3 regions of the Streptomyces sp. NPDC052043 genome follow, and region 3 is predicted to be linked to each of the others. Evidence: riboswitches for the same ligand, from Rfam matches in the RefSeq annotation. Region 3 holds a riboswitch; each other region holds the start of a gene.
What was found. Region 3 has a riboswitch for cobalamin ahead of ACIHCX_RS05480 (CbtB-domain containing protein). Riboswitches for the same ligand answer to the same signal wherever they lie in the genome.
Positions count from the first base shown of each region.

Region 1: linked by a shared signal. The riboswitch ahead of ACIHCX_RS09125 ((2Fe-2S) ferredoxin domain-containing protein) and the one ahead of ACIHCX_RS05480 (CbtB-domain containing protein) in region 3 are both predicted to bind cobalamin.
Region 2: linked by a shared signal. The riboswitch ahead of ACIHCX_RS09935 (prenyltransferase/squalene oxidase repeat-containing protein) and the one ahead of ACIHCX_RS05480 (CbtB-domain containing protein) in region 3 are both predicted to bind cobalamin.

Region 1 is NZ_JBIUBT010000003.1:277,201-286,829, forward strand. It holds gene ACIHCX_RS09095 (NUDIX domain-containing protein) at 1-474, opposite strand, end outside; gene ACIHCX_RS09100 (helix-turn-helix domain-containing protein) at 620-1,441, shown strand; gene ACIHCX_RS09105 (DUF397 domain-containing protein) at 1,438-1,620, shown strand; gene ACIHCX_RS09110 (hypothetical protein) at 1,625-2,272, opposite strand; gene ACIHCX_RS09115 (maleylpyruvate isomerase N-terminal domain-containing protein) at 2,328-3,098, opposite strand; gene ACIHCX_RS09120 (Fpg/Nei family DNA glycosylase) at 3,264-4,046, shown strand; cobalamin riboswitch at 4,124-4,246, shown strand; gene ACIHCX_RS09125 ((2Fe-2S) ferredoxin domain-containing protein) at 4,364-4,705, shown strand; gene ACIHCX_RS09130 (cobalamin-binding protein) at 4,769-5,689, opposite strand; partial or broken gene ACIHCX_RS09135 (acyl-CoA dehydrogenase family protein) at 5,768-5,947, shown strand; gene ACIHCX_RS09140 (enoyl-CoA hydratase/isomerase family protein) at 5,944-7,020, shown strand; gene thiI (tRNA uracil 4-sulfurtransferase ThiI) at 7,139-8,416, opposite strand; gene ACIHCX_RS09150 (sulfite oxidase) at 8,545-9,600, shown strand.
Region 2 is NZ_JBIUBT010000003.1:449,747-459,375, reverse strand. It holds gene ACIHCX_RS09955 (ECF transporter S component) at 1-704, opposite strand, end outside; gene ACIHCX_RS09950 (ABC transporter ATP-binding protein) at 701-2,308, opposite strand; gene ACIHCX_RS09945 (energy-coupling factor transporter transmembrane component T) at 2,305-3,462, opposite strand; gene ACIHCX_RS09940 (hypothetical protein) at 3,459-4,424, opposite strand; gene ACIHCX_RS09935 (prenyltransferase/squalene oxidase repeat-containing protein) at 4,421-7,174, opposite strand; cobalamin riboswitch at 7,375-7,510, opposite strand; cobalamin riboswitch at 7,604-7,680, shown strand; gene ACIHCX_RS09930 (hypothetical protein) at 7,807-9,216, shown strand; partial or broken gene ACIHCX_RS09925 (ABC transporter ATP-binding protein) at 9,267-9,422, shown strand; gene ACIHCX_RS09920 (hypothetical protein) at 9,516-9,629, shown strand, end outside.
Region 3 is NZ_JBIUBT010000002.1:150,661-160,289, reverse strand. It holds gene ACIHCX_RS05500 (MFS transporter) at 1-709, opposite strand, end outside; gene ACIHCX_RS05495 (DeoR/GlpR family DNA-binding transcription regulator) at 800-1,564, shown strand; gene ACIHCX_RS05490 (histidine phosphatase family protein) at 1,573-2,145, shown strand; gene ACIHCX_RS05485 (CbtA family protein) at 2,214-2,969, opposite strand; gene ACIHCX_RS05480 (CbtB-domain containing protein) at 2,991-3,209, opposite strand; cobalamin riboswitch at 3,246-3,388, opposite strand; gene ACIHCX_RS05475 (aminotransferase class V-fold PLP-dependent enzyme) at 3,526-4,638, shown strand; gene ACIHCX_RS05470 (hypothetical protein) at 4,729-5,250, opposite strand; gene ACIHCX_RS05465 (winged helix-turn-helix transcriptional regulator) at 5,504-6,178, opposite strand; gene ACIHCX_RS05460 (alpha/beta fold hydrolase) at 6,188-6,886, opposite strand; gene ACIHCX_RS05455 (organic hydroperoxide resistance protein) at 7,101-7,529, shown strand; partial or broken gene ACIHCX_RS05450 (DNA-binding response regulator) at 7,717-7,868, opposite strand; gene ACIHCX_RS05445 (YHYH protein) at 7,911-8,921, opposite strand; gene ACIHCX_RS05440 (PIG-L family deacetylase) at 9,215-9,629, opposite strand, start outside.

The sequences.
Region 1 (9,629 bases), on a different contig from region 3:
TGCGTCGGCGTCGGTGTGGAGGGCGGAGAAGACGAGAGGCGCTCCGTCGACCAGCCCGTCCCGCAGGGCCGGCAGCAGGTGGTGCGGGTCGATGCAGGCGAAGGTGCGGATGCCGTAGGCGGCCTCGTACGGTTCCGCGTGACGCAGGTGCTCGGCGACGTCGCCGCGGACGAACCGGACTCCGGGCTCGCTGCCGTGAGCGTTCAGGGCGCGCCGGTGCTGGGTGGGGGACAGGTCGACGCCGTCCACCAGCGCGCCGTACTCGCGGGCCAGGTGAACGGCGTGATGTCCGGGACCGGATCCCACGTCGAGGATCCGCTTGCCGCGGATGTCTCCGAGGATCTCGGCTCCGGGGCCCTGGCCGGGCGAGAATCCCCAGTCGACGCGGTCCGGTACCGGGGGCGAGTAGCCGTAGTCCAACTGGCGTTGACCGTAGATCGTCCAGCTCTGCTCGTATGTGGAGTGTGCCGTCACAGATCAGTTCCTTCCGGCGGTGTGGTGCTGCCCGTACAAGCCGTCCTGTACTGGTTCCAGCCGCGCCGGGCAAGTAACCCCCGCTCAGGGTTGAACCGTTGTACCTGCTGCAAGAGGTGACGGGTGTGACAGGGGGTCGTCGTTCATGGCAGGTGGCAGTGCGCTTGATTCGTCCGGCAGTTTGAAGGCGTTCGGGGCGGCCTTGAAAGTCTTCCGTGAACGGGCCCTGCTGACGCAGGAACAGCTCGCCGAGCGGCTCAACTACTCGCATGCCTCGGTCGCTTCGGTGGAGCAGGGCCGGCGGATGCCCACCGCGCACTTCGTCGAGCGGGCGGAGGAGGCGCTGGAATCGTTCGGTGTACTGCGGGCCGTGGCCCGGCACGTGGGGCGGCAGCGGGGGCTGGCGGTCTGGTTCCGGGAGTGGGCGCAGATGGAGGAGACGGCGGTGAGCCTGTGCACGTACGAGTGCCGGGTCGTGCCGGGGCTGCTCCAGACCGAGGCCTACACGCGCGCGGTGATGCTCAACGTGCCGCCTCCTCCTACGGAGCAGCAACTGGAGGAGCGGATTGCCGCCCGGCTGGCGCGGCAGGAACTGCTGACGCGCAAGCCGCCGGTCGCGTTCAGTTTCATCGTCGAGGAGTCGGTACTGCTGCGGCACACGGGAGGTGAGGATGTCACCCGGGAACTGCTCGACCACCTGCTCGTCCACATGGAGTTGTGGAACCTGGAGCTTCAGATCATGCCTCAGCGGCAGCCCTTCCACGCGGGTACGGACGGGCCCATGCAACTTCTTGAGACCTCGGAGCGCCAGTGGTTGGGGTACTCGGAGGGACAGAAGACCGGGCAGCTGGTTTCTGACCGGGAAGCAGTGAGCGTGATGCAGATGCGCTATGCCAAGATGCGATCGCAGGCTCTGTCCCCCGCGGACTCGGCCGAGTTGTTGCAGCGGATGCGAGGAGCGCTATGAACACCAACGGTGAGCTGGACTGGTTCAAGAGCAGCTACAGCGGTTCCGAAGGCGACAGTTGCGTGGAAGTCGCCCACGCCCCCGGAGCCGTGCACGTACGCGACTCCAAGCAGGCTGACGGACCGCGGTTCGAGGTCGCCTCCTCGGCGTGGGTGGATTTCCTCGGGCTCGTGGTGTAGTGCGTCACCCCGAGGTCGGCCGTCTGGGACGGATGAGGACCTCGCTGCCCAGGGGGCTGTAGCCCGCTGCGAGGAAAGCCCGAAGGGATCGTGCGTTGCCCGGGGCGACAGCGGCGAAAACCGGCTCACCGGTGGGGACCAGGGTGAGAGCGTCACCCAGCAGGGAGCGGCCGAGCCCAGCCCCACTGCTACCGGTGTGGTGGAGTTCGATGCTTGTCTCGCGTCGTCCAGCCAGGCCGCCGGCCAGGGTGACAAGGCCCCGTTCATCTCCGTAGACACGGACGTCGGTACGCAAAGCCCGAGCACGACGCACACGCGGGTGGTCGTCGACATCAAGACGTTCGGGCAGGCGGTGAGGGGCCGGCACGCCACGCGCGACGAGTGTCACGTCGACACTGTCGATCCACCCCTCGCGACCTGCGAGGTAACGCAGGAAGTCCGGAGCCATGGAAGCCCCGAACCCGTCGGCTCCTTGAGCCCGGACGTCGGAAGCGGACAGGGCGGTGGCGATCACGGCGTGCCCGGTGAAGGCGACCGAGCACTCCAGCCCACCCGGCAGAGGGGGAAGAACGGTCACGCGGCCGTCCGCAGGCGGGAAGCGTCCGTCGGCAGCATTGAGGAACATGCCCAGCAGCGGGTGAGACTCGGCCATGACGGTCCACCCTACGAGGAGTTGCCCCGCCGTGGCAGCCACACGCGACGACGGCTCAGTAGCCGCCCAGGAGGGTCCGTACCCTGCGCAACGACTCCGGGCCCGCGGCGCTGTGCCAGCGGGTGGGGTCGGCGGGGCGGCGGCCCCACAGGAGCAGGACGCGTGTCGCCGCGTCGCTTTCGATCGTGGCCGGGCCCTCGGGGGCGGCGAACCGGATGGTGCCGCCCTCCGCGTCCGCGGTCACCACGACGTCGTCCGTGCCCGGAGTGCGCAGGCGGCCCTCGACCTGCCCCTCGGCCCCGAGGTCCAGATCGGCGCGGCCCCGGATCAGCAGGGGCCGGCCGACCGACACCACGCTGTGCTCGGTCATCCACGGCTCGGTCAGGGACTGCACGGCCGTCCGGTCGTCGCCGGTCAGGTCCCAGCGGTGGAGGATCAGTTCCTCACGCATGTGTTCCGCGAAGAAGGGGACCTTCACGGAACGGCCGGTCCACATGACCTCGGTGTCCGGGGACAGAGCCCGCGCGGCGGCCGCGGTGACCTCGGTGAGCTGTTTGCAGTTGGTCAGGAACGCCGCCCAGAGCTCGGCGTCCGACATCCGCCGGTAGGGAGCCTCACGCTCGAAGCTTCTGGTCTCCACCGGTGTGCCCGCAAGGAAAGCTCGCAGCACCCGGGCCAGTTCCTCGGCGTTCCCCGTCTGGTGGACCAGGACGTCACGCACCGTCCACGCCTCGCACCACGTGCCGTCGTCGGGCCTTCGGCCCTGCACGGCGTAGACGAAGGGCGCCAGTTCCGGGAGCGTTTCGTCGACCTTGGACGGAATCACGTGCCATGGGTATCCCGGTCGGGCCGTCCGCCAAACCGGCTCGCGTCCGATCGGAGGCATGAGGCCCGGGGGCGGGGTGCGGAGCGCGTGGGCTCGCCCTCCGCGGGTACCCGGCGGCGCGTACGGCGGTCCGATGACCGTACGACCAGGAGCCCGGACGCACGCATGCCCGAACTGCCGGATGTCGAGGGATTCCGCGAGGTGCTGACGGCCTGCGGCCGGCACCGGCGTGTCACGGACGTCGAGGTGCGGGACGCCGGGGTGCTGCGGGGGGTCAGCGCGCAGCGGCTGCGGAGGGAACTGAAGGGCAGGCGTCTGGGGGAGGCGTGGCGGCACGGCAAGTGGTTGTTCGTGCCGACGGGTCACGACGGTCCGACACTGGTGTGGCATTTCGGCATGACGGGGTCGCTTCGGTGCTGTTCCCCGGACGAACCGGTCGAACGGCATGACCGCATCCTGCTGACGCTCGACGACTCCCGGCAGCTGCGCTACCGCGATCAACGCAAGCTCCAGGGCGTACGGTTGGTCGACGACACGGAGGTCGAGCGCATCACCGACGGTCTGGGTCCCGATGCCCTCACCGTGCGCGGAGCGGAGTTCCGGGAGCTGCTGTCGGGACGACGGCGTGCCGTCAAGAGCGTGCTGATGGACCAGTCCGTGATCGCGGGTCTCGGGAACCTCCTGTGCGACGAGATCCTCTGGCGGGCCCGGGTGGCTCCTCGGACCCCGGCGCGGGACCTGAGCGAGACCGCACTTCGGCGTGTCCATGCACGAATGGGCCGGGTCCTCGAGACGTCCGTGCATGCCGGGTGCGTGCCACCGAGGCCCTCCTGGCTCACCGGGCACAGGGACGACAGCGATCCGACGTGTCCCCGCTGCGGGTGGCTCCTGAGCTCCCACCGCGTCGGCGGACGCCGCACGGTCTGGTGCCCGCGGTGCCAGGGATGAGCGACGCCGGCCGGTGCGGAGGGGCGGGCGGAACCGATCATGGGATGATGACCGGCGACATAAGGCGACGGCGGTCCGAGGAAGCCGGTGTGAATCCGGCGCGGTCCCGCCACTGTGACCGGTGAGCGAGTTCCGGGATGCCACCGCCCCGCCCGGGGTGGGAAGGCGGGACGAGTGAAGACCCGGGAGCCAGGAGACTCACGCGGTCGCCTCCTCGAGCGACACCGGGGCGGATCTCCCCGGGAGGGGAGTGGTGCGGCGTGCCCGAAAGGCCGACGGACGAGGCGCCGGACGGTGCCGTGGCGGGGAGCGGTTCGGTGCCGTGCCGGGTCGTCGTGTGCCGGGACTGCTGCTGCGGCAGCCCCAAGGTGCCCGGGGTCGACCACGCGGCGCAGACCGCGCGGCTGCGGGCGGAGGTGCCGGTGCGCATCTCCGACTGCCTCGACGTGTGCGAGCAGGCGAACGTCATCGTGGTCCAGCCGTCCTCCGCGGGCCGGGCCGCCGGTGCGCGGCCGGTCTGGCTCGGGCTCGTCAACGACGAGGGCGGCACCGAGGACATCGTCGCCTGGGTGCGGGAGGGCGGCCCGGGCGTGGCACCCCTGCCGGAGATCCTCGGCCTGTACGCCATCACCCCGCCACGGCGACCCACGGACTCCTGAGGCCCGTGCGCGCCAGGACGCACGCGCCAGGACGATCGCACGTGCGAGGTGACCAGCCCGTCGTCACCGGACGGGGAACGGCCGGGCCTCCGCCGACGTGACCGCCTCGCCGGCCTGCACGCCGTGCAGGACCTGGGCGAGCACCTCCGCCCCGCGCACCACCCGAGGTCCCGGCCGGTTGAAGTAGGACGGTCCGTCCAGTACCCAGACACGGCCGGACCGTACGGCGGGCAGATCCGTCCAGCCGGGCAGCCCGGTGAGCAACGCGGCTTCGCGCAGGGTGCGTTCGGGAGGGAAGCCGCACGGCAGGACGAGGATTACGTCCGGCCGCGCGGCGCGTACCGCCTCCCAGGTCGTCGGCCCGGTGTGCTCGCCGGGCGCGGCGAGCAGCGGTTCGCCCCCGGCGGTGGTGATCTGCTCGGGCACCCAGTGCCCGGCGGGCCACAGCGGGTCGAGCCACTCGATCGCCACCACCCGGGGCCGGTCGAGGCCGGCGACCGCGCCGCGGACCCGGTCGAGGCGAGCCCGCAACGCGGCCCGGCGCCGCTGCGCGCGTTCGTGCACGCCGAGCAGGTCGCCGACGGTGACCAGGCAGTCCAGTACGTCGTCGAGCGTGCGCGGCTCCAGGCTGAGGACCCGGGTGCCGGCGTCGAGCAGCCGTACGGTCCGGCTGACCTTCTCGTACGACACCGCGCACACGTCGCACAGGTCCTGGGTGAGCACCACGTCGGGGCGCAGGGCGGCGAGGGCCTCGGTGTCCAGCGTGTAGAGCGACGAACCGGAGTGCGCCGCCCCGCCGACGGCGTCGGAGATCTCCCGGCTGGTGAGCGCGTCCTGGTCCAGGTCCGCCCCGGTCACCACGGGTACCGAGGCGACCTCGCGCGGCGGCCAGTCGCACTCGTGGGTGCGGCCGGCCAACTGCTCCGAAAGGCCGAGTTCGGCGACGATGTCGGTCGCGGCGGGCAGCAGGGAGACGATGCGCATACCTCGACTGTAGGAGGCCTCGCGGATCCGCTGATTCCGGCGCCCGGCGTGCAGGGCCTGCACGGCGTGATCGCACCGACCGGCACCGGCTGCTCGGCCACCGACCGGGCGCTCCAACTGTACGGCCGTTACCTCTACCTCAGCGAGTACGGCCTTGAGAAGATCGTCCGTGACCCGCGCGTCCAACAGATCCTGGAAGGAACCGACGAGATCATGCGTGTCCTCATGGCCCGCGGCCTGACGGAGGCGTTCGGATGACCGCCGCCGAGGAACCCGTCCTGTTCCACACCGACGGACGGGCCGCCCATATCACCCTCAACCGGCCGAAGGCCCTCAACGCCCTCACCCACGAGATGGTGCGCCGCATCGACGAGGCGCTGACGGCCTGGCAACACGACCCGGCCGTGAAGACCGTCGTCATCAGCGGCGCGGGGGAGCGCGGCCTGTGTGCGGGCGGCGACATCCGCGCCATCCACGACGACGCCCGCGACGGGGACGGCACCGCCTCGGCCGCCTTCTGGCGCGACGAGTACCACCTCAACGCCCGTATCGCCCGATATCCGAAGCCGTACGTCGCCGTCATGGACGGCATCGTGATGGGCGGCGGCGTCGGCGTCTCCGCGCACGGCAGCGTCCGGATCGTCACCGAGCGCTCGCGGATCGCCATGCCGGAGACCGGCATCGGCTTCGTCCCCGACGTCGGCGGCACCCATCTGCTGGCCCTCGCCCCCGGGGAACTGGGCACCCATCTCGCGCTGACCGGTGCGCAGATCGGCGCCGGCGACGCCGTGCTCTGCGGGCTCGCCGACCACTACGTGCCGTCAGCGACCCTGCCGACCCTCATCGACGACCTGGCCGGCACGCCCGTACGGGAGGTGCTGGCACGCCATGCCCGACCGTTGCCGCAAGGGGAGTTGGAGGAGCAGAGGGAATGGATCGACCCCTGTTTCGCAGCCGCGACGGTCGAGGGCATCGTGGGCCGGCTGCTCGACCACGGCGAGCCCGCCGCCAAGGAGGCGGCCGAAACCCTGCTCACCAGGTCACCGACCGCTGTGAAGGTCTCCCTGGCCGCCGTGCGCCGCGCCCGCCGTCTCGGATCGCTGGAGCCGGCCCTCGACCAGGAGTACCGCGTCTCCTGCGCCGCCCTGAGCAGCCCCGACCTGGTGGAGGGCATCCGTGCCCAGGTCATCGACAAGGACCGCGACCCACGCTGGTCCCCCGACACCCTCGCCGAGGTGACCGACGCCGACGTGAACCGCTTCTTCGCCCCGCTCGGCGACCGTGAACTGGGCCTCGCCGGCCCTGGCGCCGATGCGGAAGCGGCCTGGTGAGCAGGACCGTCGCGCTGCTCGGACCCGGGCACATGGACGCGCCCATGGCCGTGGACCTGGTCCAGGGCAGTCACCGTGCGCGTCGGGTCCAGCCGACGGTGGCACGTCGACCATCCGGTCAGGCAGGTGCCCGGCAGCCGTCGCCGGCGACCGGCGCCTCCTCGTCCACGCCGGGGCGGAGCACCTGCACGGAAGCGAGCAGTGCCTCGACCACCTCCTCCAGGTCGAGGCGCCGCTCCACCGACCGCAGGTGCGGCAGCCGCGCCCCGGTGCTGACCCGGGGAGGGGCGAGCAGGTTGCAGCAGTCCTCGTCGGGCAGGACCGAGATACCGGCGGTGCCGATGGACCGCGCCTCGTCGATGATCTCCTGCTTCTCCCAGCCGATCAGCGGACGCAGGACGGGCAGCGCCGCCGCCTCGTCCACCGCGACCAGGTTGGCCAGCGTCTGACTGGCGACCTGCCCCAGGCTGTCGCCCGTCACCAGCGCCTGGGCGCCGATACGGTCCGCCAGCGCGGAGGCGGTGCGCACCATCAGCCGGCGCTGGGCGACCACCTGGAGCCGCCCGGCCCCTGCCACGGCGAGCTGCTTCTGCGCCTTGCCGAGCGCGACGACGTGCAGGGTGCCGGCCGGCTGGAAGCGGTTCAGCTCACGGGCCAGGGCGTACGCCTTGTACACGGACGACGGGTTCGTGTAGGGAGCGCCGTTGAAGTGCACGAAGTCGCACGCCAGTCCCCGCCGCATGGCCCGGTGGGCGGCGACCGGGGAGTCGTAGCCGCCGGAGAGCAGGACCAGGGCCCGCCCGCTGGTCCCGACGGGCAGCCCGCTCAGACCGGGGAGGCGTTCGCAGGAGAGGTACGTCTCCTTGCGGTCGATCACGACGTGCAGGGTCACGTCGGGCGTGGTGAGGTCGACCGTCAGCGCGGGCACGGCGCCGAGTACCCGGGACCCCAGGAGCACTTCCATACGGGAGGAGGTCAGCGGGAACTGCTTGTCCCGCCGACGCACCCGCACGGCGAAGCGGAGCCCCCGGCGCTCGCCGCTCACGGCACGCAGGGCGTCGATCGCCGCCTCCGTGACACTGTCGAGCGTGCTGGGCACGCGGACGGCCGGCTCGACGGTGTTGAAGCCGACGACCCGCCGGGCCCGCTCCACCAGGGCCTCGACCGGGACCTGCCCGCCCAGCACGGTGACGCTCTGCATGCTCTTGATCCAGGTCGAGCCGCCGACGCCGCGCAGGGCGACGCGCAGGTTGTCGTGCAGCCGCTCGGTGAAGCGGTGGCGGTTGCGGCCCTTGAGGAACACCTCGCCGTGCTTGAGCAGCACGCACGGGCCGTAGGAGGCGGGGGCGGCACCGGAGGAGTCCCGGGGATCGGGTACTCGTAGTTCGTCGGACATGGGGGTGAGCCTCTCAGATGTCCCCCCTTGGTGATTCTCATCCTGGTGGCGTCGTGGCGAGCGGGCTGGCGTCCGTGTCCGACGTGATGGACATTGACCTCATGGATGAATGGGGTAAATGCGATGAAATGCTCGTCCATCAGGACGAGCCCTACAACGCCGAAACGCCCCCTGGCGCTCTCGCGGCCCGGATCACCTCCCTGGACGCCTTCTACAGCCGCAACCACGCGCCGATCCCCCACGTCGACTCCGCGAGCTGGCGGCTGCGGGTGGAAGGTCTGGTCGATCGTCCCCTGGAGTGGTCGATGGACGACCTGCGCCGCCTCCCCGAGCGGACGGTGGTGGCGACGCTGCAGTGCGCCGGCAACCGCCGCGCCGATCTCATCGAGGTCAGGGACATTCCCGGGCAGGTCCCCTGGGGTCCAGGGGCCGTCTCCACCGCGAGGTGGAGCGGGGTGAGCCTGGCAGAGGTACTGGCCAGGGCCGGAGTGCGGCCGGAAGCGGCCCACATCGCCTTCACCGGCGTCGACGTGTCACAGCAGGCCGCCCCACCCCAGCCCTTCGGTGGCTCCGTACCAGTGGCCAAGGCGACCTCCAGCGAGGTACTCCTGGCCTGGGCCATGAACGGTCAGCCGCTGCCCGCCGCGCACGGCGCCCCCCTGCGCGTGATCGTTCCGGGCTGGATCGGCGCCCGCAGCGTCAAATGGCTCCATCGCATCACCGCACAGGCCGAACCGACCGACAACTACTTCCAGGCCGAATACAGCGTCCTGCCCCCCGAGGCCGACCCCGAGGCCGCCCGACCGGGCGACGGCATCACGCTCGGCCCGGTCGCCCTCCACTGCGCCATCCTGCGGCCCGGCAGGAACGACCACCTGCCCTCCGGACCGACCGAGGTCAGCGGGTTCGCCTTCGCCGGGGACGACCGAACCGTGGCACGCGTGGACGTCTCCGCCGACCACGGCCACACCTGGGTCCCCGCGGATCTCGACCCCCCGGAGAATCCCTGGACCTGGCAGCACTGGCGCGCCACGGTCACCCTGCCCGCCGGCGAGGCCGAGCTCGTCGCACGCGCCTGGGACTCCACCGCCGCCGTGCAGGCCGAATCCCCGGCGACCGTCTGGAACCCCAGGGGATACGCCAACAACGCCGCGGCGCACCTGCGCCTCACATGCCGTCCCTGAGGAACCGGAAGACCCTCACCCTCAAGGAA
Region 2 (9,629 bases), on a different contig from region 3:
AGCACGCACACGAAGTTGGTGACCGCGCGCCCGGTGTCCCAGCCCAGCGACGTGGCCAGGTCGAAGGCGACGTAGCGGTGCCACTGCTCGGTGAAGGGCAGTCCGGGCAGGTAGGCGATGGAGCTGTTCGGGTCCAGGGAGAACGGCCAGAAGGAGAGGTTGAGCAGGAAGCCGAAGAGGTAGCCGGACAGCGAGCCGTAGACGGCGAGCAGCAGCACCTCTCGCCGGCCGGTGGCGCGCGGCAGGAAACCGGCGAGCATCCCGACGAAGGCGCAGCCGAACATCTGGTACGGCATCCACGGGCCGACCCCTCCGGTGATGAGCGCGGAGGCGAACAGCGAGGTGCAGCCGAGGGTGAAGCCGAAGCCCGGTCCGTACACCCGCCCGGCCAGCACCAGGACGAAGAAGACGGTCTCGACGCCTGCGGTGCCGGCGCCCAGGGGCCGCAGGGCCGCGTTGACCGCGGACAGGACGCCCAGCATGGCCAGTGCCTTGGAGTCGATGCCGCCCTCGGCGATCTCCGAGAGCACCACGCACAGCACGAGCACCAGGAGCACGCCGAAGATCAGCGGGGGCACGTAGTTCGAACCGAACCTGCCCGGGGCGACCACGAACGGCCAGAAGAACGCGACGAGTCCGAGGAACGCGGCCAGGCTCATGGCGACACCGACGCGCGGGGTCAGCCGGATGGCGGCGGCCGTCATGACAGGTCCGCCTTCACCTGGTCGACCGTCAGGTACGCCAGGGGCGCGAGGATCTTGGCCGTCTGAGGGGCGAACACGGGTGAGGAGACGATGACTTCGGCGGTGGGACCGTCGGCCACGACGTCTCCCTCGGCCATGACGACCACGCGGTCGGCGGCACGGGCCGCGAACTCGACGTCGTGGGTGGAGATGACGACGGCGCACCCCTCGGCGGCGAGGGCGTCGACGACGCCGGTCAGCTCGGTCTTGGCGCGGTAGTCGAGGCCGCGGGTCGGTTCGTCCAGGAGCACGATCCGCGGTGCGGCCGAGAGCTGGATGGCGAGCGCGAGGGCGAGCTTCTGCCCTTCCGACAGGTCGCGTGGGTGGGTCGCGTCGTCGATGCCGGGTGCGAGCCGGTCCAGGACGGCACGGGCGCTCACGCCGGTGCCCGACTCGGCGTCCGCCTGGGCGAGTTCCCCCTTGACGCTCTCCAGATAGAGCAGGTCCGCGGGGGTCTGCGGGACCAGGCCGACGAGCTCGCGGGCCCGGGCGGCGGGCACGGTGTGCGGATCCGTTCCGCCGGCCACCCGCACGGTACCGGCGCGGCGTGGTCCGGAGCCCTGAATTGCCCACAGCAGGGACGACTTGCCGGAGCCGTTGCGGCCCATCAGCGCGGTCACCTCGCCCGCGCGCAGGTCGAGGTCCACCTCGCGGACGGCGGGCACGCCCCGGTAGGTGACGGTGACGCCGCGCGCGGTCAGCAGCCGGGCCCGTTCCTCGGCGGGGACGGGGCGGACCGGGGCCGGGACCCGGTCCGCGAGTCCGGCGCGCAGGGGCGCCGCGGCGCGGCGGGCGTCGCGGATGGACAGCGGCAGCGGGGACCAGCCCGCCGCGCGTCCCAGTTCCACGATCGGCGGCGCGATCGTGGACGTGCGCAGGACGTCGGCCGCCGGGCCGATGCGGGCGGTGCCGTCGCCCGGCAGGTGGATCACGCGGTCGGCGTACTGCACGACCCGTTCGAGGCGGTGCTCGGCCATGAGGACGGTGACGCCGAGGTCGTGGACCAGGCGGGTGACGGCGGCCAGCACCTCCTCGGCCGCCGTCGGGTCCAGGGCGGAGGTCGGCTCGTCGAGGACCAGGACGCGGGGGTGGGCGGTGAGGACCGAGCCGATGGCGACCCGCTGCTGCTGGCCGCCGGAGAGTTCGTGCAGGGCGCGGTGGCGCAGGTCGGCGAGGCCGAGCAGGTCCAGGGTCTCCTCGACGCGCTTGCGCATCGTGGCGGCCGGGATCGCCAACTGCTCCATCGCGTAGGCGAGTTCCTCCTCGACGGTGTCGGTGACGAACCCGTCGATCGGGTCCTGGCCCACCACCCCGACGACGTCGGCGAGTTCGCGGGGAGGGTGGTCCGCGGTGTCGCGTCCGTCGACGATCACGCGGCCGTACAGGGTGCCGCCGGTGAAGTGCGGGACCAGACCGTTGACCGCGCCGAGGAGGGTGGACTTGCCGACGCCGGTGTGGCCGACGACGAGGCAGAGTTCGCCCTCCTCCACTCTGAGGTCGACGTCGCGCAGGGCGGGTTCGGGGGCGTCGTCGTAGTGGACGGTGACCTGGTCGAAAGTGATCACGGGGCGTCCGCTCTGTGAGGTTCGGGCGCGAGGAATCCGGCGGTTCCGGCGAGCAGGATCGCGGCGGTGGGCACCAGGGGCAGCTCGGGCCAGGTCAGCGGATAGAAGGTGGGGTTGAGCTGTGCCGGGTCGTAGCCGAGGCCGGCGAAGAGCAGCACGGCGGACAGCACCCCGCTGCCCGCGACGGCCCACTCCGGCAGCCGCCACGGGTCGGGACGGTACGCGGTGCGGGTGACCCGGCGCCCGCCCAGCCGCAGCCCCGCCACGCACAGCAGCGCGCCCACCGCCATCGCGGGCAGCCCCAGGAAGGCGGGCGCGGTGGCGTCCAGCAGGCCGTACGCCCCGGCGCACAGACCGCACATGCCGAGCAGCATCAACGCGCCCGTGACGCGGCGGGAGGTGCGCGTGGCCGTGCCCGCTCGGCCGTAGCCGCGGGAGTCCATGGCGGCGGCCAGCCGCAGGGAGCGTTCCAGGGCGTCCTCCAGGACCGGGACCACGATGCCGCGCAGCGCCCGCACCCCCTTGGCCCGCCCGGCCCGCAGCTTCCGTGCCCGCGTGACGCGTTGGACGCTGCGCACGAGCTGCGGCGCGACGCTGATCGCGACGGTGACGGCGACGCCCAGTTCGTACAGGGCGCCCGGCAGGACCCGCAGGGCGCGCTTGGGGTTCGCGAGGGTGTTGGCGGCGCCGATGCAGCACAGCATGCACGCCAGCCGCAGCCCGTCCGTCGCCGCCGACAGCAGCGCCTCGAGGGAGACCGGGCCGCCGATGCGGATCCCGGCGTACCAGTCGGGCGTGGGCAGGTGCGGGAGGGAGAAGAGGAAGTGGTCGCGCGGCGTGATGCCGGTGGCGAACACGGCCCTGAAGACGACGCGGATCGCCACGACCGTCAGGGCCAGCCAGAGGTAGTACTTGAAGCCCCGCGCCCAGGGCGCCTCGGTGCGCCGTGCCGTGACGACGTAGCCGAGGACGGCGAGGACCAGGAACAGCAGCAGCGGGTTGTCGGTGCGGCTGACGGCGGTGGCCAGGGCGAGGGCCCACACCCACCAGGCCACCGGGTGCAGGGTGCGCGGCAGGCGGCGGCCGCCCCGGTCCGGCAGTGGGCCGGAGGGGGCGGGCGCCGGCTCCGCGGTCGTACCGGCCACGGCGGTCACTCGGTACGGCGACGGCGGTGCGCCACGAACGCGGCCGCGCCGCCGATCAGTACGACGAGCGAGGCGCCCGCGACGACGGGCACGACCGAGCCCGGGTCGTGCGGGGCGTCGCCGGCGGGGGCCGCGTCGACCACCTTGGTGCCGGAGCTCGGCGCCGCCAGGGCCGACGGGCTGTCCGTGACGCTCTCCGAGGGGCTGGGCGTGACGCTGTGCGAGGGGCTGGGCGTCGGGGTCCTGCTCGGCTTCGGCGACGGCGACGGGGTCCTGCTGGGTTTCGGCTTCTCCGGCTTGGGCGAGGGCGGCTCGGAACGCCGGCTGGACCGCTGTTCGGGCGCGGGGCCCGTGTCGACGTCCGGCGGCAGCACGGGCGCCTTCGCGGTGGACGCGGGCCGGCCCGCGTCGCCCTGCGAGCGGGTGTTGTGGGCGCGCAACTGGTCGGGGGTCACCTTCGGCCGCCCCTCCGTGCCCTCGATGTTCGTACCGCCGAAGATCCACAGGTCGACGCTGCCGGGCTTCGGCTTGTAGAGCATGGCGCCGAGCTGGCTGTAGCTCCAGTCGCCGGCGCCCGGATCGGCGTGCCAGTAGGACCAGTACGCGGAGGCGGGCGGGGTCAGGACGCAGTCGTCCTGGGCCGGGGGCGGGAACTGCTTGCCGTTCTGGTAACCGCTGTAGCCGATACGGCAGATGAAGGCCGGACCGTCGTGACCGGTGCCGGTGGTGCGCCAGCCGCCCTGGTTGAGCAGCTCGTAGCCGGTGGTGGGCGTGGTGCCGCAGGCACGGAAGATCGGGCCGCCCCAGTGGCTGAAGTCGACGGCCAGCACCACTGAGGAGGTCGTGGTGCAGCGGCCCATCGGCTGGGGGTCGGCGGCCGCCGGGGCCGCCGCCGCCCCGAGGGCGGCGGCGGTCAGACCGAGCGCCGCCCCGGCCCGCGCCACCACGGCCAGGAGGGGCGAGGAGGTCATCGCCCCGCTCCGCTCTCGGCGCGCCTGCGGGCGACGACGACGGTGCGCCAGCCGGCGAGCACCAGGACGAGGGCGATCCCCGCGAGGGCGCCGACCTGGGCGCCGGTGGAGGCCAGCACACCGCCACCGCCGCCGCCCGTACCACCGCCGGTGCCGTAGCCGCCGTCGGTCCCACCAGTGTCGCCGGGCGTGACGATCTCCGGGATGCCGCCGTCCGAGCCGCCAGGGCCGCTCGGGCTCGGGGTGGGCTGCGGCGAGGTTCCGGTCAGGCTGCGCTCCAGGCGGCCGAAGCTGATGCCGGTCGCGCCGCCGACCGCCTGGGTGGAGGCGCGCAGGTCGGACTCGTCCTGCCCCTCCTTGGCCACCCGGAAGCCGCCGTCGGCGTTCTGCTGCGAGGCCAGGAACTTCAGGGCTCGGGCGATCTCGGCGCGGTACGTGTCCGCGTCCAGGGACAGACCCTGCACCGCGAGCGCCGCCGAGTTGACGGAGTCGCCCGCGGTCCCGGGGAAACCGCCGTCGGGCAGTTGCCGGGACGCGATCCACGCCAGGGCCCTGTCCACCGCCTTGTCCGCCGTGTCGCCACCGGCCAGGTCCAGGGCCATGGCGGCGATCGCGGTGGAGTCGACGTCGGAGTCGTTCGTGGACGGGATCAGGCTCGGCCAGGCGCCGCTGTCCTGCTGAAGGCTCTCCAGGTACGCGATCGGCTGCTCGACCGCCGTCTCCTCCCCCGCGCGCAGCTGCGCCATGACCGCGAGGGACTGGGAGAACACCGAAGGGGCGTTGGTGTAGGCGCCCTTGGCGGCGCAGGAGCGGTCGGGGGCGGTGCTCGGCTTCGCGCACACGGCCTGGTCGAGGGCGGCGATGAGGTCGTGGCGGCCGAAGTCGCGCGGGTCACGGCCGACGGCCTCGGCGAGCAGCGCCGTCTTGCCGAGGGAACCGCCGGCCGCGTACGCGGTGCCGACGGAGGTCCAGTCGTTGACGGTGCGGCCCTCGCCGTCCTTGCCGCCGTGGTCGAGGAAGTCGACGATGCCGCGCAGCTTGGCGTTGTTCAGGCCGGTGGCGGCCAGCGCGTAGGCGCCGTCGATGGTGAGGCCGAAGTCGGCGCGGGCCGAACCGGATCCGTCGGTGTAGTACTGGCCCTGCTTGAGGTGGGCGGCGCTGGTGAGGTACGCGACGCCCTTCTTCAGGTCGGGGCCGGCGCCCGGGGCCGGAGTGGTCGGGACGGGGGTGGTCGGGGTGCCGGTGGGGGTGGTGGTCGGCGGGTCGGTGGGCTCGGCCTCCTTCACCGTCAGGGTGACCAGGCTGGTGCCGGCTCCGGCGAGCACGGTCGGCGAGGTCGCATAGATGGCCGGGTCGGTGGCGTCCTCCTCGAAGCCGAGGCCGCCGTCGTCGAGTTGCTGCCGGGACAGCCATGCGACGGCCGCGTCCGCGCGGTCGGTGTCCCCGAGCGCGCGCAGGGCCTGGGCGGCGTACGCCGTCGCGGTGACGCTGCCGGCTTCGGCGCCGGTGTAGCCCGGGAAGGCGCCGTCGGTGCGCTGGGCCCCGGTGAGGTAGGCGCGGGCACGGTCCACGGCGTCGTCGTGGCCGCCGGCCCGGTGCAGGACGAGGGCGACGAGCCCGGTGGTGGCGGGGTCGCCGTCGCAGTACTCGCCGGGGCGGATGAGGATGCTGGTGACGCCGCCGTCCGCGCACTGGATCTGCGTCAGCCGGTCGACGGCGGCGGCGGGCGGGGTGGTTCCGGCCCGGAGGAGGGCCAGCACGGACAGCGCCTGGCCGTCGGCGTAGGTGGCGTTCCTGAAGTCACCCTTGGCCGTGCAGCCGGGGGTCGGTTCGCCGGACTCGGGGCCCGCCGCGCAGACGTTCCGCGTCAGGTCGGCGGGGAGGTCGTGGCCGCCGAAGGCGTGCGGATCGCGTTCGGTGACCTCGGCGAGGAGGGCGAGGCGGGCGGCCGCCGTGGCGTCCGGGGCCTGGTCCGTGCCGTCCGGGTAGGCGTAGTCGTCCGTGTGGGCGGCGAGGAAGTCCGTGACCTTGTCGAGTGCCGTGCTCCGGCCGTCGACCGCGGCGAGGGCGTAGGCCGCTTCCGTGGTCAGCAGGTGGTTGGGGGTGTCGGCACCCTCGTCGACGATCCGTTCGCCGTCGGTCAGAAGGCCCTTGAGCCACGCCGCGGCACCCGCGAGGTCGACCTGCCCGGGTCCCCCGGTGGGCGTGGAGCCCGGGTCGGGGGTGGTGGCGCCGCCCGCGCGGACGTCGTCGGGACTGAAGGCGGGCCCGCCGGTGGTGCCGCCGAGGTTCGTACCGCCGTAGACCCAGGCGTCGACGTCGCCGTCCTTCAGCTTGCGGGCCATCGCGCCGTACTGGCTGTACGTCCAGGCGTGCTGCCCGGGTGAGGCGGTCCAGTAGGACCAGTAGGCGGTGACCGGCGGAGTCAGCACGCACGAGTCCGTGTCCGGCGTCGGGTACTGGGTGCCCGAGTCGAAGGGCCCGTAGCCGATGCGGCAGATGAAGGCGGGACCGTCGTGCTGGGTGCCCTCGGTGGTGAAGCCGGCGTCGTGGAGCAGATCGTAGCCCGTGGTCGGCGTGGTGTCGCAGCCCCGCTCGACCTTGCCGCCGAACGGCCCGAAGTCGACGGCGACGATCGCGCCCTTGGTGGCGGTGCAGTCCCCGACGGGGTCGGCCGCGGCCGGTGTCGTCGTGAGGAAGGTCACGCAGCCGGCCAGCACGACGAGCCATGCCGACACCAGTGCCGTCACGGGGCGCGGTCTCGGCCCCGGTCTCTTCGAGGCGCTCTTCCCGGCCCGTCCGTCTCTTCGCTTCTCGGTCCCCACCACGGCCCCTCGTGTCTGCCCCCGCGTGGAGGCGTGGTTGAGGAGCCTTCATCCGGGGGTGGGCGGGAGAGCCCGCGCCCCGGCAGGGCCGGTCGCACCACGCCGTAGTCCGCGACGGCGTCTGTTGCTGAAGAACACGCTCCAGGCATTCCGGCTCGCCCGGCGGGTGCCGGGCCTACGGTTGCGGGTCAGCGCCGGACTTCGACCGGCTTCCCCTGGAACTGATTGCGTATCAGCCGGATTGGAACACGGGGTGCCTCAGAGCGTCAAGGCATCCGCGGGCACGGGCCGTTGGTGTCCGAGGGCACCCTCTGGCGACCGGGATGCCCCTCGGGTACCGTCCCGGACTGCCGAATGGGGGAACCCGGTGGGAGTCCGGGGCTGACGCGCAGCGGTGTGGGACGGCGGGGCCGTCCCGAGCCCGAATGCCCAGGCGGTGAAGCACCGTTGGAAGCCGATCCACGCGTTCCGGGCGGCGGCCGCACCCGCTGCTCCCGCCCTGTCGGCGAGGGACGCACCCGGGTCGGGTCGGCGTCCTTCACCCTGAGGAGCAGGCCATGTCCCTTTCGTTGTCCCGCCGTTCGGCCGTCACCGCGGCCACCGTCCTCGGCGCCCTCGCCCTGACCACGCTGCCCGCGGCGGCCACCACCACACCCGCGCAGCTCACCGTCGCAAGGACGAACGGCGTCGGATACCTCAAGTCCCTCCAGGCGCCGGACGGTTCGTACGCCGGCGCCGGACTGTCGAACGAGTGGGCGTTCAGCGCGTTCGCCGCGGCCGGTACGGCCGCCGTGGACGTCACGCCCGGCGGCGACACCGCCAAGAACGCGAGAACGGTGTACCGCGACCTGCTCTCCACCAGCGGCTGGCCGTCCTCCTCCCCCGTCGTCACCGACTACGAGCGCGGCATGCTCAACGCCTACGCGGCGGGCATCGACCCGGCGCGTGTCTCGGCCTCCCGCAACCTGGTCGCGGACGTCTACGGCTACTGGCAGACCGCCGAACCCGGCTACTTCGGGCCGTCCGCCAACTTCAACGGCACCGTCTTCGCCGCGCTCGCCCTGAACGGGGCGAAGACCCGGTCCGGGCAGGGCCGTATCCCGCAGGTGCTCCGGGACGCGATGGTCACCCGGATCCGGGCCAACCAGCACAACGACGGCGGCTGGAACTTCAGCAGGGCCGAGGGCGACCCGGGCCAGCAGGCCGCGACGAGCGACATCGACATGACCGGCGCGGCGATGGCCGCCCTGTGCGTCTCCGGTGTGCCGAACACCGACGCGGGCGTCATCAAGGCCAAGGCGTTCCTGAAGAGCAAACTCGTGGCGAACAGCGGCGCGTTCAACGGCATGTTCGGCGCCAACACCGACTCCAACGGCTGGGCGGTGTCCGGCCTGAACGCCTGCGGCGTCAACGCCCAGACCGGTGACTTCCTCACCTCCATGGGCAAGACCCCGGTCGACTTCCTGATCGCGCAGCAGTTCAACCCGGGTGGCGGCTTCCGGTACCTGCCCGGCGACACGAGCCCGTCGGCCTACGCGTCGATCGACGGGCTGCGGGCCGTGGCCGGCGGCGGCTTCACGGCGGCCCCGCCCGTTCCGACCGCGACGGGCGCCCCGCAGTGGGTGGGTCAGGGCTCCTTCACCTCCGGTACGGCGACGAAGGTGGCGCTGAGCGTGGACGACGGCACGGACGGCGTCACGGTGTGCTCCGTCGCCCTGACCCCGACCGGCGCGACGACCACGCTCGGCGCCGTCCTCGACGCGGCCACGAGCGGCGCCACCCCGTCGGGCTGCGTGACCGGGGTGACCCCGTCCTCCGGCACCGGCGCCCTCACCTCCCTCAACGGCAGGGCCAACAGCGGCTCGGACACCTGGAAGGTCAGTATCGACGGCTCGGCGTTCACCACCGCGACGCGCGGGACGACCGTGGGTGTCGGCGACACGATCGCCGTGCGCCGGGGCGCCTGACGGAACGACGACGGGCCGCGTGACGCCGGGCGCCCGGCGGATGACCGAGTTCGGCGACGCTCGACGCCTCCTCGACGGCCGCCCTGGTCGCGGTCGTCGAGGACTACCGTGCCGCCACCGGCGCGGGCCTCCTCGCCGTCGGCCACGACCGCACCCTGCTGCACCGCCGGTGCGACCGCACCGTCCACTGGGCCACCCTGACGGCCACCGACCGGGCGCAGCACTGGGCGCCGTTCGTCGGCCTACGCGCAATCCGGCAGTCGCAGCCGTGGGCGCACCTCTGGATAGGCTCCGTTCCTGTGAGCGTCATACAACTCTGGAGACGAATACGCCGGGTGGACAAGCCGGTCGCTGTCATCGTCGGCGCGGGGAACCTGCTGCTCTGCGGCGTGCTCTTCTTGATGATGATCGGC
Region 3 (9,629 bases):
GCATGACCAGCAGCGCGAGGACGGCCAGGATCCAGATGCGGGTGCCCGCCGGGGCCACCTGCCCGGCCGGCCCGCCGGACTCCGACCCGGCCCCGTGCTCGGCTCCGCGCTCGGCTCCGTGCCCGGCTCCCGCTTCCGTGGCCGGCCTCGCGGCGGCGGGCAGCAGCCCCGGGGCGGCGCACACGGAGACCAGCACGCCCAGCACGGCCGCCGCGCCGAGCGTCGCCGCCGGGGTCCAGCCCGCGCTCGCGACGGCGGCACCCGCGAGAGCGGCCACCACGCCACCGACGGAGAACGTGGCGTGGAACGCGGACATCACCGGGCGTCCGTACGCCTTCTCGACCTGGACGGCGTGGGCGTTCATACTCACGTCCAGGCAGCCGTTGCCGAAACCGAGCACGATCAGGGCACAGGCGAGCATCCACGGCTCGGAGGCCAGTCCGGGCAGCGCCAGGGTGGCACTGCACAGCACACCGGAGGCGGGCACGACGATCCGGGTGCCGAGGCGGTCGGCGACCGGTCCTGCCACCTGCATCCCCACGAAGGCGCCCGCCCCGAGCAGGAGCAGGAAGCCGCCCAGGACGGCGTGGCTGACGCCGACGCGGTGCTCGATGGGCGGGATCTGCACGATCCACATCCCCAGCAGGGTCCCGTTGAGGATGAAGTACGCGAAGGTCGCCAGACGTGCGGCGCGCAGGGAGAGCTGCATGGACCGAACGTATCGAACACAAAGCATGTTTGAAAAGCGCCTGTTCTCACAGGGTTTCTGTTTGTCGGCGCATGGTGTTCAATCGCGGGCATGCGGAACACGGGCCGTCTGAGGCAGATCACGGACGCGGTGCGCGAGGCGGGCAGCCTCGGCGTCGGCCAGCTGGCCGAACTCACCGGAGCCTCGGAGATGACCATCCGCCGCGACCTGGAGGCCCTGGCCGCCCAGGGCGTGCTGGAACGCTTCCGGGGCGGCGCCCGCAGCCTGCTGCTGCGCGGCGAGGAGCCCCCCTTCGACCTGCGCGCGCAGGAGGGCGCGGAGGTCAAGCGGCGCATCGGCGCGGACGTGGCCGCGCTGATCGCCGACGGGGAGACGGTGGTCCTCGACAGCGGCACCACCTGCCTGGAGGTGGCCCGTGCGCTGCGCGGCCGGCGGGTGACCGTGATGCCGCTGTCGCTCCAGGCCGTCCAGGCGCTCGCCGACAGTCCCGGGCAGACCACGCTCCTGGTGCCCGGCGGCCGGCCCCGCCCCGGCGAGGGGGGCCTCACCGGACCCCTGACCCTGGCCTCCCTGGCGGCCCTGCGCTTCGACACCGCCGTCATCGGCTGCTGCGGGCTCACGGCACAACAGGGCCTGACCGCCTACGACCTGGACGACGCGGCGGTGAAGCGGGCCGCGATCGACTCCGCCCGGCGGGTGCTCGCCGTGGCCGACGGCAGCAAACTGTCCCGGACGGCGCACGCCTTCGTCGCACCGGTCGCGCGGTTGCACACCCTCGTCACCGACGGTGCCGCGCCACCGGACGCGATCGAGGCGATCCGCGCCGCGGGCACCGCCGTCAACACCGCGCGGTAGGAGTGACGTTGACCAGTCGTGTCCTTCTCGTCTCGCCCGCGACGAGCCCGTCGCTGCGCCAGGCCCGGTTCGACGACGGCGACGCGATCGACGCCGGCGGGGCGGCCGGGGCCCGTTCGGCGGCCGGATCGCTGCCCGCGGCGGCCCGCGTGCTGCTGTCCCCGAGCCGGCGCTGCCGGCAGACGGCCTCGGCGCTCGGCCTCGACGGCGTGGTGGCGGCGGAGTTGGCGGGTCTGGACCCGGGCCGCTGGCGGGGCCGCACCCTGGAGGAGGTGATGGCCACCGAGCCGGAGGCGGTGGGTCGCTGGCTCACCGACCCCGGCTGCGCACCGCACGGCGGGGAGTCGGTGCGGGACGTGTGCGAGCGGGTCGGGCGCTGGCTGGACACCGCACGGGACCTGGACGGCCGTACGCTCGCCGTGGTCGAGCCGGAGGTCGTACGGGCCGCGGTCGTCCAGGTACTGGGGCTGCCCGCGGCGGGCTTCTGGCGGCTGGACGTACCGCCGTTGACGGCCACCGAACTCAGCGGACGGGCCGGTCGCTGGAATCTGCGGCTCGGACAGCCGCTGGCGGCGCGCTGAGGAACGCGACAGGGCCCCCGGACGGTTCCGGAAGGGCCCTGTCGTGTGCCTGTCGTGTCCGGGAGGGTTCAGTGCGCGGCCGGCACCGGCTGCCCGGACGCGGTGGTCGCGGGCCTGGGATGCAGCAGTCGCTCGGCCAACTCGCCGAAGAGCAACCCGAAACCGCCCCACAGGACGGTCTGCATGGCCAGGGCGGAGAGCCGGAACCGCCACAGCACGGCGGCCGGGAAGTCCGCCGGCACCTCGTTGACGACCGGCAGGAAGGCGTACGCGAGGCCGATCACCACGACGAAGGCGGCCACCGCGGCCACCGTCGCGTACCACGTGCCCAGGGCGGGCGCGAGGCGCTTGCCCAGGATGGTGGCGCCGATCGCGAGCAACACGCTGAGCAGCATCATCAGGAAGTACAGGGTCGTCCGCTTGCCGATGGTGTCTTCCTCGCCGACCGCGGGCGGGTTGGCCGGGTACTTCAGGAACGGCACGACGTACACGGCCAGCAGCGCGCAGCCGGACAGCAGCAGCGCGGTCGCCCGCGGGGAGAAGCGGCCCACGCGGCCCAGCGCGAAGCAGAAGGCGAGCGCGGCGATGCCGCCGAAGGCGACCCCGTAGACGAGGACGCCGGTGGCGAGACCGGCGGTGGACTGGAGGGAGCGGGAGACGACTTCCATCTCGTCGTGCGAGTGGGCGTGCGCCTCCTCGAATCCGATCGCCTTGTCGACGAGCGGCTCCCCGAGGAAGTAGGCGACGACGAGGGCGAGCACACCGGCGGCGAGGCCGGCGAGCATGCCCCGCACCAGGAGGTTTCTTACCGTTGCGGAGTTCATGAGCGTGCGGGGTCCCTCGCGTCAGTGGCAGGGGAAGCCGAGCAGGTGGCGGGCGTCGTGCACCCACTCGTGGACGTCCGTGCCGCTGAACACGGAGGTGGCGCCCTGCTCGGCGCCGACGAAGTACAGCAGGACCAGCATGAGAACACCGAAGAAGACCGCCCAGGGAGCTATCGCCTTGAGCGGCAGCGTGGCGGGAATGGCGGGGGTGGCAGTCGGCTGGGCGACGGTCTGCGCCATGGCAGAACCTCCTCTGGGAGTTCGCGTCCCATCTCGGTGGTACACAGGACGACAGCCACGGGTCTGACTCACGAGCGCTTCAGCGGGCGTTCGCATACAGTGGCGCGACCGTGCCGGATTCCCACCGGCTTCCGTCGTACCGTCGTCGATATCGCACAGACGGTATCGCGTGCCGCCCGCCCGGCCAAGACCATGCCCCCGGACGTGATCTCCTCCACCGGCGAACGCGTCGACGAGGACCAGGCCCCGGCCCCCGGCCCCGCTGTGGCAAGATGCGCTCTCGATCCGCACGCACCACCCCGGAGGGACGAGCCCCGTGCTCACGTCGTACGCCGACCATTTCGACACGCCCGCCGAGTACCTGGACTTCGCGCGCTTCGGGCCGCCCTCCCGGGACGCCGTCACGGCCACCGCGCGTGCCCTGGAGGCGTCCGCCCGCGCCGACCACACGACCGTGGACACCCTGATGCGCGCGGAGGACACCGCACGGGAGACGGCCGCCCGCCTCGCGGGGGCCGACGCCCGGCACACCGTGCTGCTCCCGAACGCGTCCACCGGTCTGTTCCACGCCGCGCTCGGCGTACGGGAGGGCGTGGTCCTCGCGCCACGCACCGACTTCCCCGCCAACCACTACCCGTGGCGCCGCGCCGCGGACCTGGGCCGGGCCACGCCGCGCTGGCTCGACCCCGCACCCGGCTCGGGCGTCACCCCCGACCTGGTCCGCGCCGCGCTGAGCGACGACGTCGTGGCCGTGTCGGTCAGCGCCGTGGACTTCCGCACCGGGTTCCGCGCCGACCTGGCGGCGCTGCGCGAGGCGATCGGACCCGACCGGCTGCTGATCGTGGACGCCATCCAGGCGTTCGGGGTCGCCGCCCTGCCCTGGGACGCCGCCGACGTGGTGGTCGCGGGCGGCCAGAAGTGGCTGCGGGCCGGATGGTCGACCGGCTTCGCCACCCTGTCGGACCGCGCCCTGGAATCCCTGGAGCCGGTCCTCACCGGCTGGACGGGCGTCGAGGACGTGGGCCTCTTCGACGGGGCCGAGCATCCGCCGGCCCCGGACGCACGACGGTGGTCGATCACCAACCTGAGCCCGGTGACGGCCGCCGCGTTCGCGGCCGCGCTGGACGTCGTCGAGCGGCACACCGTCGCCGCGATCGAGACCGCGATCGCCACACGGATCGCCGAACTCACCGCGGCCGTCGAGGCGTGCGGCGGCCGCGTCCTGTCCCCCGCCGACCCGGCACGGCGCGCGGGCATCCTCTCCTTCACCATGCCGGACCAGGATCCGTCCGTGGTCGCCAAGGCGCTGCACGCCGAGGGTGTCACCGCGACGGTGCGCGCCGACTCGCTCAGGCTCTCCCCGCACGCCTCGACCCCGCCGGAGGCAACCGAACGGGTCGCCGCCGCACTGTCGTCCCTGAGGGGGTGAACCCCCGGCTCGGCGAACGAGGCGGCGCTGCCGGGAACTTCGGCCCGATTACGGCGGGCCGAGTTCTTTCCCGTGCTCCGGGCCGCGCCGTCACCACTCGTCGTCGTGGCCGTTGAGCACCCTGAAGCTGCCCACGACGCCGTCGTCGCCGAACATCAGACCCCCGTGGACGGTACGGGTCACCACGCCGTTGGTGTCGCCGTGGGGGCCCACGGTGGCGACCGGAGCGCCGTTGTCACAGGTGAAGCCGCGGAAGACCTCGACGGTCTTCCAGCTGTCGTTGAAGACGTTGAAGCTGCTGGAGCCCAGTCCGCTGGCCGCGGTGACGCAGCCGTCGGCGGCGGCGGAGTACGCACGGTCGTTGAAGTAGACCCTCCCCTCGTCCCGATGGCCGCGGTCACGCCCGCCGCCCTCGCGGTCGCGGTCCTCGCCCCCGCGGCCCTCGCCCCCGCGATCCTCGCCCCCGCGGTCCCCGCCCTTCTCCTCGTTCACGCTGCCGGCGACCGGACGGGCCGGGGCGGGGGCGGCCTGTTGGAGGGGCTTGGCCGCCGGCCGGACGGATACGGCCGCCTTGTGAGCAGACGCGGACGCCGGGGCGGATCCGGATGTCATCGCGTAGGTGATACCGCTGGCTGTGAGGAGTGCCGCGCCTACTCCGGCAGCGGCCACAGCAATGGTGCGCGTGCGCATGTCGCTTCTCTCTGTCTCACGGACGTCGGCCGGGCGACCGACCTGCGACGAACGTAACGAGAGCCCCCATTACTGTCATGTCAGATAGGTCCCAGGCGTGACATCGTGAGCCCAGCCAGGCGAAAACACGGCGTGGCGCGTGTCATCCGGGGTTCTCCCCCGTCCGGTCGAACGCTCAGTTCGCCGTCCGGGCACGCGGGGGCGGCAGGCGGAACAGGCCCCTCAGGCTGCGCAGAGCATCGCTGTCGCCGGACGCCGACGCGACACCGCTCTCGATCGCCTCGGCGAGCGTGAGGTCCTGGCCGGTCAGGCGGAGAAACGCCTCCTGACTGATCGTGACGGTCGCGTCGGGATGCTGGGCCGGTCCGTGCAGCGCCTCGATCGTCCCGTCGTCGATCCGGGCGTGGAAGAACTCGTCGTCGACGCGGAACTCGTACACCGCGCGGAGTCCGGCGGCGGCCTCGGCGTCGAAGCAGGCCCGCAGGCCGAGCACGGCCCAGCCCGGATGGAACGTCTCGGTCGCGCGCCGTTCGCCCATCGCCCACTTCAGGCCCCACCGGGCCAGCTCCAGGATCGTCGGGCCGAGTTCCTCGCCGGCCTCGGTGAGGGCGTACGCGGGGGTCCGGGCCGGCGGCGGGAGCGTGATCTTGTGCGCCAGCCCCTCGCGTTCCAGATGCTTCAGGCGGGCGGCCAGCAGTCCGGTGCCGAGGCCGCGCAGGCTGGCCTGCAGGTCGCCGAACCGCTTGGGACCGGTCAGCAGCTCGCGGATCAGCAGCAGCGTCCAGCGCTCGCCGACGAGGTCGAGGGTGCGCGCGGTCGCGCAATACTGGTGGTACGTCCGCTGTTCCACTTCGCCATTCTAAACTTCGCGCTTCCCGTTCCTGAATGAACGAGCCTCCAGAAGCATCCGGGCGAGCGGCTCCGGATCGGTCAGCATCACGTCGTGCGGGCCGTCCAGCCCGCGCGTCCGGTACCCGACGGCCTCGCCGAACCGGTCGAACGGGTAGGTCTGCGGCTCGCAGATGACGGCCGTTCCAGGAATCCGGTCGACGGCCCCGCTCAGGCGGGTGGGCTCGGCGAAGGTGCGCAGTGGCTGGGGGAGCAGGCGCGCGGCCAGCCAGGCCGCGGTGTCGGCGTCGACGATGCCGAACGCCGCCGGGGGCGGGGCCGGGATCCGCCAGCCGTCCCCGAGCGTCTGGGCCGCCGTACGGACCGCGTCGGCGAAGGCGCCGGGGGCCAGGCTGAACATGCTGGCGCCATCGAGCCCCGCCCATCCGTCCACCAGGACGATGTGGCCGACGGCGTCGGGCCGTGCGTCGGCCGCCTCCCGTACGACCAGGCCGGCGTAACTGTGCCCGACCAGCACGAGTGCGCCCTCCTCCTGAACGGCGTCGAGGGCGGCGACGACCGCCTCGGCGTGGTCGTGGAGCCCGTGGTCCCCGACGGTGCTGAGGTCCGGGGTGAGCGTGCGGGCCCCGGCGGCGTGCAGCAGGGGGACGATTCGGTCCCAGGCCCATGGGCCGTGCCAGGCACCGTGCACGAGAACGAACGTGGTCATCGGAGATCCTCCTCGCGAAGCAGCGGCAGAACCCGGTCGGCGAACTCCTCGAGTCCCGCGCCGTGGTCATCGGCCGCCAGACGGATCACGAGGTGGCGGGCGCCGGCCACGGCGCAGCCGTTCAACCAGTCGGCGGCTTGCCGATCCTAGCTATTGACTTCTTGTTTTTGAAGTGTCAGATTCGAATTACGGTAGCGACACGAGGGAGTTCAGGATGAGCAAGGCGCTGTACACGGCCCAGGCGCACGTCACCGGAGGCAGGGACGGCCACGGGCGCACGCACGACGGACGACTGGATCTGGACTTGCGACAGCCCAAGGAACTGGGCGGGGACGGTGAGGGCACAAACCCCGAGCAGCTCTTCGCGATCGGGTACGCCGCCTGTTTCGGCGCGACGCTCGCCCTGGTCGGGCAGCGCGGCGGGCTCAAGGCGGACGACGCGGAGATCGACTCGTCGGTCTCGCTGATCCCGATCGACGGCGGTCGCTTCAAGCTCGCCGTCGAGCTGCGCATCTCGCTGCCCTCGGTCACCGACGCTCAGGCCGTCGAACTGGCCAGGACCGCCCACCAGGTGTGCCCGTACTCCAACGCCACGCGCGACAACATCGACGTGACCCTGCAGATCAACGGCACACACCTGTGACACCGGCCCCGCTCCGAGATCTGTAAGCCCCGAGAGTCGGAGCCCGCACGACCGGCCCGGGTCAGCCGCGGTCGAGGGAGGCCAGTACGGCGAGGACGCGCCGGCTGTTCGCCGCACGAACTGCGCTTCAACGGCTGTGAGATGACGTGCGGGCCCCATTGCGGTGCCCCAGGCGGCGACGGCGGTGACGGCGTACCGACTCGATGAAGTGCTCCGCGTCGCAGACCGAGTCCTTCAGCAGATAGCCGGCGTCGCCGCTGCCGTCCGCCAACAGCACCCGCACGTACAGCTGTTCACGTGCGGAGAAAGAACCAGCACCGGCAGCCCGGGCCGTCCGCCGGGGCCGTCCGCGCCGGACCTCGTCGCGGCCGGAGTCGGCTTCTACCGGTGGCGCCAGCCGTGCCCGGAGCCGGGGACCGTCACCGGTGTCCCGCGGAAGCAGCCGATCGAGTACGGATACTCGCCGTTGAGGTGGTAGTGGTACATGACGACCTTCCGGCCGTCCCACGTGATCGCGTGCGTGTGGCCGTGGCAGACATCCAGGTCCCGGTTCCTGACGATCTTTCCGTCCTCGCCGCGCGGCCCGTAGATCCCGAAGCCGTCGATGGCGTATCCCACGAGCGGTGAGTGTCGGCCACGGGCATGCGCGGGCCCTCTGGAAGCCTTGCCGAAGCAGGTCTGCGAGGGGCCGTGGTAGTGGTACTGCGTGTCGTACGGATGGCCCCAGCAGCGGTCGAGGGGCAGGGCCGCGTTCGGGTCGACCGGACGGTCCTGCGCGTCGGTGGCCACCTCCAGATGGAAGGTGCCGCCCGCCAGAGCCATCCCCGTCGTCAGCTGGTCGATGCACGTGGGCTTCGCCGCGACGGACGGATTACGCGGAACGGTGACATCGAGGTTCCACGGCTTGATGGGGATCGCCGCGGCGTTGGGGTACCCGTGCGCGGGAATCTCCGCGTAGTACTTGTAGGCGGGGGTGCCCTTCTGGACGGGGAAGTGCCCGGTCGCATGGTCCGGGAGCCCGTTGCCCTTGAAGTGCCTCCTGGTCGCGGTCGTCGTCACCCGCAGCCTGCTGTGCCAGCGCATGGTCCCCGACACGAAGGGGCGCTTGAGCACGTCGATCACACCGTGCGCGTCGATCCACGGGCGGTCGGGCCGGGTGAGGGTTCCCCCGCGGCAGGCATACAGGGTGTTGCGCGCGGGTGACGCGATCGACGTGCCGGTGGCGGGTGTGTACAGGCGCGTGATCGGGGTGTTCTCGCCCTCGCTCCACGAATCCGTGACCGCCCGCACGGGATGAGTCACGGCGGTGGAGCCGGCCGGAGCCATCGACGGACCCACCAGCGTGCAGACCGCACTGGCCGTCACCACAGCGGGTTTGAGCAGGCCATGCATGAATGCTCCCCATCTCGACAAGGACCGGAAGACGTCACACCAGCGGCCCACGTCCCAGCCGCCCGCATCACCTCACCACACCCGCGTGCCGCTGTCCCACCGACGCGAACGGGCAACTGAGTGAGCACCCGTCCTGGCTCCATCGCACGGTCCGGGTGGACTGCGGCGACCGCCGACACCTCGTCGAACACGCAGCCCACCGCGGCCAGATGGACGAACTCACCGTCCGCCCGTCTCACGGACGCCTCAGTGAAGACACCCGCGAGACGCAGGCGGCCGCGTCGGACGGGCGATCAGCGCAGGCCGGCGAAGAGGTCGTTCTCGGGTACGGCTGCACCGGTGGCGTCCTGGACACGGACGAAGGTCTCCATGCCCATCAACTCGCCGAACCTCTCCTTGCCCATCTTGAGGAAGAAGATGTTCTCGCCCTGACTGGCGTGCGCGGCCAGCGCGTCGAACTTCTGACCGCTGAACGCGGTGGTGTCCACCCACGTGGTGATCTCGTCGTCGGGAAGGCCGATCTCGGCCAGCGCGGCGGTCTCGGCGGGATCCGGCTCCGGCATGTCCCCTTGGAACTCGCGCATGATCTCGCCGAACCGCTGCATCCCCGAACGGGGCACCGTGGTCCAGTACACCTTCGGTGTCAGCGTGGTCATCTCCAGCGCCGCCATCGTGATGCGGTGGGCCTGGATGTGGTCGGGGTGGCCG